Regions from separate parts of the Pseudomonas sp. KK18 genome, predicted to be linked through region 1. Evidence: predicted binding sites of a transcription regulator. Region 1 holds the regulator's gene; each other region holds the start of a gene.

Region 1 (2,267 bases):
ACTCACGGGTGAGCTTGCCCACTTCCTGGTACAGGCCGCGGTCACGGGTCTGGTTGAGCTCATGGATTAACTGCACCGCGTCGCCGAACTGGCCTCTTTCAAGGCTTTCGACGAGTTGATGAGCATGTTTTTTCAGGGTCGACTCAAAGTCGGCCTGCGATGATTCTTTATGCTCCATAGCTCCCCCGTGGCAGCATCAATGACCGATGCGTTCGAAGATCTTTTCGATCTTCTCTTTCAAGGCCAGTGCAGTGAATGGCTTGACCACGTAGCCGTTGACCCCGGCCTGGGCGGCTTCGATGATCTGTTCACGCTTGGCTTCAGCGGTCACCATCAGCACAGGCAGGCTGCGCAGTTTTTCATCAGCGCGCACGTGGCGCAGCAGATCGATACCGGTCATGCCCGGCATGTTCCAGTCCGTTACCAGAAAGTCGATGCTCCCGCTGTTGAGGATCGGAATCGCCGTAATACCGTCATCCGCCTCGACCGTGTTAGTGAACCCAAGGTCACGCAACAGGTTTTTTATGATCCGCCGCATCGTTGAGAAGTCATCAACGATGAGGATTTTCATGTTCTTGTCCAATTCGACCTCCAAGCAGTCTTAAACGCGCCCAGCACCTGGGCGCGCCATATCAATCAACAGGCGTTACACAAAAAGGACTACCGGGGGCGCACCACGGGCCAAGCCCGTCCGGGCGCAGGGCCTGGACGGTATCGTTCGCAGTGTCCCCACACTGCCTGTCAGCGCGCTCGCCACTCTCCCAAACGCCCCCGCAAGCGGGCCGCGCACTGGCTGTGTAACTGGCTGACCCGCGATTCGCTGACCCCCAGGACCTCACCGATTTCCTTGAGGTTCAGCTCTTCGTCGTAGTACAGCGCCAACACCAGTCGCTCACGCTCCGGCAAATTGGCTATCGCGTCCGCCAGCGCGCTCTGGAAGCGTTCATCTTCCAGGTCCCGTGACGGTTCGAGATGGGCACTCGCGCCGTCCTCGTGCAGCCCTTCATGTTCGCCATCCTGTAAAAGGTCGTCGAAACTGAACAGCCGGCTGCCCAAGGTATCGTTCAAAATCCCGTAGTAATCGTCGAGACTCAATTGGAGTTCGGCCGCAACTTCATGATCTTTAGCGTCGCGACCGGTTTTTGCTTCAATTGAGCGAATTGCGTCACTCACCATCCGCGTATTGCGGTGCACTGATCGCGGCGCCCAATCACCTTTACGCACTTCATCGAGCATGGCCCCACGGATACGGATACCCGCGTATGTCTCGAAACTCGCGCCCTTGCTCGCGTCGTACTTGGTCGACACTTCAAGCAGGCCGATCATCCCGGCCTGGATCAAGTCTTCGACCTGCACGCTGGCAGGCAAGCGCGCCAGCAGGTGATAGGCAATGCGCTTGACCAGGGGCGCATAGCGCTCGATCAATTCGACTTGACTGTCACGTGCCGACTTCTTGTAAAGGTTGTAGCCGCTGGCTGTCATAGCACCGGTCCTGCGCTCGTCTGATGCACCAATCGCTCGACGAAAAACTCCAGATGCCCCCGGGGATTGGCGGGCAACGGCCAGGTATCGACCTTCTGGGCAATAGCCTTGAACGCCAATGCGCACTTCGAACGAGGGAACGCTTCATAGACCGCACGCTGCTTTTGCACGGCCTTGCGCACACACTCGTCGTAAGGAACTGCGCCAACGTATTGTAAGGCGACATCGAGGAAGCGATCCGTGACCTTGGTCAACTTGGCGAACAGATTCCGCCCTTCCTGCGGGCTTTGGGCCATGTTGGCCAGCACGCGGAAGCGGTTCATGCCGTAGTCGCGGTTGAGCAGTTTGATCAGGGCGTAGGCGTCGGTGATCGAGGTGGGTTCGTCGCACACCACCAGCAACACTTCCTGGGCTGCGCGCACGAAGCTGACCACGGATTCGCCTATCCCGGCGGCGGTGTCGATCACCAGCACGTCGAGGTTGTCGCCGATGTCGCTGAACGCCTGAATCAGGCCGGCATGTTGCGCCGGGCTCAGGTGCACCATGCTCTGGGTGCCGGAAGCGGCCGGCACGATGCGAATCCCGCCGGGGCCTTGCAACAGTACGTCGCGCAGCTCACAGCGGCCTTCGATGACATCGGCCAGGGTATGTTTGGGCGTCAGTCCCAGCAGAACGTCGACGTTCGCCAGCCCCAGGTCAGCATCCAGCAGCATGACGCGACGGCCAAGCTCTGCCAGGGCCAGGGACAAATTCACTGACACGTTAGTTTTTCCGACGCCACCTTT
Region 2 (2,267 bases), 2.4 Mb from region 1:
CAGACCCTGCTGGCCGTACCCATGTGGATGCTGTTCGAGATTGGCATCCTGTTTGGCAGCCTGGTGAGCAAGCGTGGCGATCACCCCGATGACCAACCCGCCGATGACGACCAGCCGCCAGCGACCCAGCCGTGAACCTGCTGCTGCTTGAGGAGGCCGACTTTATCGCGGCCGACCGGGTGGTGCTGCGTGATCGGCGCCTGGTGCATATGCAGGAAGTCCACCGTGCCGCCGTAGGCGACAGCCTGCGGGTCGGACGCATTGGCGGTTTGATGGGCAACGCGCAGTTGCTGCGCCTGGAAGCCCGGGAAGCCGAGCTGGAAGTGACCTTCGACCAGCCGCCGCCGGCCAAACTGCCCCTGACCCTGCTGCTGGCCCTGCCCCGTCCGAAAATGCTCCGCCGGGTGCTGCAAACCGTTGCATCCATGGGCGTGCCGCGGGTGGTGCTGGTGAACAGCTATCGCGTGGAAAAGAGCTTCTGGCAGACGCCGTTCCTGGAGCCGGAAGCGATTCGCGAGCAATTGATCCTCGGCCTGGAACAGGCCCGGGACACGGTGCTGCCCGAGATCGTGATCGAAAAGCGCTTCAAGCCATTCGTCGAAGACCGCCTGCCCGCCATGGCGCAAGGCACCCTCGGCCTGATTGGTCACCCCGGCGACTATCCGCCCTGCCCTCGCGGGCTGGATGAGCCGGTCACCCTGGCCATCGGGCCGGAAGGCGGCTGGATTCCCTACGAGGTGGACCTGTTGGCCAAGGCCGGGTTGCAGCCGGTGCAACTCGGCGCGCGCATCCTGAGAGTCGAAACCGCCGTCACCGCATTGCTCGCCCGCCTTTTCTAACACCGCCCTCTCCTGTAGGAGCGAGCTTGCTCGCGAAAAACTCAAGGACACCGCGCTCACTCAGAATGCCCGCGTTATCGTTGACGACCTTCGCGAGCAAGCTCGCTCCTACAGAAACATCCGAATCTGCCGATACGCTCTGAATAAGTCCAAGCCTTGTTCCAGGGGAGTTCGCAGCATGTATCGTTGGTTAGCCGAGAAACTGGGGAATGTCAGCGTCAACCGCAAGCTGAGCATAGGCTTCGGCCTGGTATTGGTCTTGACCCTATTGATCACCTTCACCGGCTGGACCGGCCTCAGCGGCGTGATCAGCCGTGGCGACAAGCTGGGCTACATCTCCAGCCTCAACGGGCTGACCAAGGACCTGCGCCTGGCGCGACTGGACTTCGAAATGCGCCGCGGCGAACAAGGCACCAGCGCGGTCAACGACCTGATCACCCAGCTGGACAGTGGCCTGAAAACCGCCGCAGACCTGATCGAGCAACCCGACGACAAGCTCGTGGTAGAGCAGCAACAGGATGCCTTGGGCCAATACAAAAAAGCCTTCGGCGCCATGGTGCAGGCCGGCCTCAAGCGTGAAGGCGCCCGCAGCAAACTGGGCGATACCGCCGACAACGCCGTCGCAAAAATCAACGAAGTGGAAAAATCCCTGCTGCAAGGCGACAGCGTCACCCTGTTCAACAGCGTGGTCGACCTGAGCAAACTGATCCAGCAAGCGCGCTTCCAGGTGCGCGGCTACACCTACAGCGGCAAGGTCGAGGCCGAACAGCCGGCGCTGGATGCCATCGACAACGCCCTGAAGAAAATCACCGACCTCAACGACCAGTTACCCGAGCAATACCGGGCCAACCTGCAAGAGGCCAGCGCCTCGCTGCAGGCCTACCGCGCCGCCGTGAGCCAGTACCGCGACTCCCAGGTGGCCAGTGCCGCCGCGATGAAAATCATGGGCGAGCAGGGCGATATCCTGCTCGATCGCAGTAACAAACTCACCACTTCGCAAACCGTGGTGCGTGATACCGATGCCGCCCACGCCAAGAACCTGCTGTTACTGGCCACCGCCCTCGCGCTGGCGTTTGGTGTACTCGCCGCCTGGGCCATTACCCGGCAGATCGTGATTCCACTGAACCAGACCCTCAAAGTCGCCGAGCGCGTGGCGTCCGGCGACCTGAGCCACAACCTGATCTCCCTGCGCCAGGATGAACTGGGGCAGCTGCAACGGTCGATGCAAAGCATGACCGTGGGCCTGCGGGAGCTGATTGGCGGTATCAGCGACGGCGTTACCCAGATCGCCAGTGCCGCCGAGCAGCTATCGGCCGTTACCGAGCAGACCAGCGCCGGGGTCAACAGCCAGAAGGTCGAGACCGACCAGGTGGCCACCGCCATGAACGAAATGGCCGCTACCGTGCAGGAAGTCGCCCGTAACGCTGA
Region 3 (2,267 bases), 3.5 Mb from region 1:
GCTGGAGCCACTGCGCATCGCGGTGACCATCTGGTCGATTTCCAGGGTCGATTGCTGGGTGCGATGGGCCAGCGCACGCACTTCGTCGGCCACCACGGCAAAGCCACGCCCGGACTCACCGGCACGCGCCGCCTCGATGGCGGCGTTCAGGGCCAACAGGTTGGTCTGCTCGGCGATGGAGCGAATCACATCGAGCACCTTGCCGATGTCCCGCGATTGATCGGCGAGGTTTTGCACCAGGCTCGAGGTTTCACCGATGTTGGTACTCAACGCCTGAATCGCGCTGACCGTCTCGCCGACGCGCTGCTGGCCATCGCGGGCCGTTTCATTGGAGAGCCGGGTGGATTCGGAAGTGGAGACTGCATTACGTGCCACCTCATCGGCGGCCGAAGTCATCTCGTTGACCGCGGTGGCGGCTTGCTCGATTTCAGCGGTCTGCTTTTGCAGGCTGCGGCTGCTCTGGTCGGTGATGCCGTTGAGGTCGGTGGCCGATGCGGCCATCTGCCCGGCCGACTGGCGAATCAGCTGCAAGGTACTGCGCAGGCTGCCTTGCATGGTCTGCAACGCCACCAGCAGGCGCGTCACTTCGTCATCGCCGGTCACTTCAACGGTTTGCGTCAGGTCGCCTTGGGCGACGTTTTCTGCGGCGCGCACCGCGTGGCTGAGCGGGCCGACAATGCTGCGCGTCAGCAACCAGGCCAGGGCCACGGTGCTCAACGCCGCCAGCAGCACGAAGCCGAAGACCATCGTGCGCGAGCGGCTGTACTGCAACTCGGCCGTCTGGCCCTGCAGGTTTATCTGGGCGTTGTAATAGTCGGCCAGGGCATTGAGCTGATTGCCGGAACCGTCGACCACGGTCTTCATGTCCACCAGCAGCAACTTGTTCAGCTCGGCGGTCTGCTGCTTGTCGGCGAGGATGAATGACTGAGTGAGACCTTGCTGATACTGACGCAGGGAGACCTGGAACTGATCATAAAGATTGCGTACCTCGGGGGTATCAATCACCGCATTCAGGTCGGCCAGTTTCTTCGTCAGATCCTGGCTGCGGGTGTCCATCTGGCTACGGTATTGCGAGAGGCTCGCGGGATTGGGATCAAGGGCCATGCGCAGGGAAATAGTGCGGATGCGCAGCATGATTTCGCGGATATCCGAGACCAGGCGCATTTTCGGCACCAGGCCACGTTCAACCTGCACGGCGCTTTCGCGGATGCTTGCCATGTTCGAGAGCGCAAAGAACCCCAACAGCGCCACGAGCAAGGCAATCAAGGCAAAACCGAGACCCGCACGGCGGGCGATGGACAGGCTGCGGAGCGACATGGCGATTGTTCTCATTATGGGCATACGACATCGTATGACAGAGTTTCGGCCAGTCAGGGCGGGACTTTAGGGGTGTCGACCAGAAGTTAAGAGATATAAATTATCGACGTAAAAGGCCCACGGGGCGGACGCGCCTTGAATGTATTTCCAAGGCAGTCCGGGGCGCTTTATTCAGCGGGTTACATTGACCACGCCTGCGCACTTGCAAAAAACGCCTGAGCATTACTGTCCAGCGTTTCCAGGTGATACCCGCCCTCCTGCACGATCACACACGGCAACCCCAATCCACGAATGCACTCCCCCAGCCGCGCAAATCCTTCCCGTGTCACCGCCACTTTGCTTTGCGGATCCAGCTCGTAGATATCGAACCCCAGCGACAACACCAGCACGTCCGCCGAGAAGTCCTTCACTGCCTTCAATGCCTGTTCCAGCTTTTGGAAAAACACCGCCTCACTCGCGCCATGCGCCATCGGCAGGTTGAGGTTGAAGCCTTCACCCGCAGCAGCGCCGCGCTCTTCGGCAAAGCCTGCAACACCCGGATAGAAGTTGGTCGGGTCGCCGTGAATCGACACGTACAGCACGTCATCACGCTCGTAGAAAATCTCCTGGATGCCTTGCCCGTGGTGCATGTCGGTGTCGAGTACGGCGACGCGCTCGAAGCCAGCGCGCAACGCCTGCGCCGCAACCGCCGCGTTGTTGATATAGCAGAACCCACCGGCTGCATCAAAACGCGCGTGGTGGCCTGGCGGGCGGCATAGCGCGTAGGCCGCGGGTGCGCCGTCGAGGATGTCCCGGGCGGCAGCGACGGCGCTTTGGGCGGACCAATAGGCCGAGCGCCAGGTGAGTTCGCCAATCGGGCAACTGCCGTCGGCGAGGTAGCGCGCCGCCTGGGCAAGGATGCCGCGCAGGGCGTTGGGCTCGCGCACGAAGATGTTGGACATGACTTCGTC

The links. The regulator FliA, encoded in region 1, starts transcription of late flagellar genes. The targets are predictions, from matches to a motif close to CTAAAGTTTNNNNNNNNNNNGCCGNTAA.
Region 2: V6607_RS02090 (methyl-accepting chemotaxis protein) is a predicted target of FliA. The motif match lies at 948-975, and genes of this name have one in related genera.
Region 3: V6607_RS07405 (methyl-accepting chemotaxis protein) is a predicted target of FliA. The motif match lies at 1,360-1,387, and genes of this name have one in related genera.

What each region holds. Positions count from the first base shown of each region.
Region 1 covers NZ_CP146605.1:5,366,141-5,368,407, forward strand. The annotation lists gene V6607_RS24040 (protein phosphatase CheZ) at 1-178, opposite strand, end outside; gene V6607_RS24045 (chemotaxis response regulator CheY) at 197-571, opposite strand; gene fliA (RNA polymerase sigma factor FliA) at 742-1,482, opposite strand; gene fleN (flagellar synthesis regulator FleN) at 1,479-2,267, opposite strand, start outside.
Region 2 covers NZ_CP146605.1:471,416-473,682, reverse strand. The annotation lists gene tatC (twin-arginine translocase subunit TatC) at 1-135, shown strand, start outside; gene V6607_RS02095 (16S rRNA (uracil(1498)-N(3))-methyltransferase) at 132-839, shown strand; gene V6607_RS02090 (methyl-accepting chemotaxis protein) at 1,018-2,267, shown strand, end outside.
Region 3 covers NZ_CP146605.1:1,657,139-1,659,405, reverse strand. The annotation lists gene V6607_RS07405 (methyl-accepting chemotaxis protein) at 1-1,317, opposite strand, end outside; gene V6607_RS07400 (histone deacetylase family protein) at 1,497-2,267, opposite strand, start outside.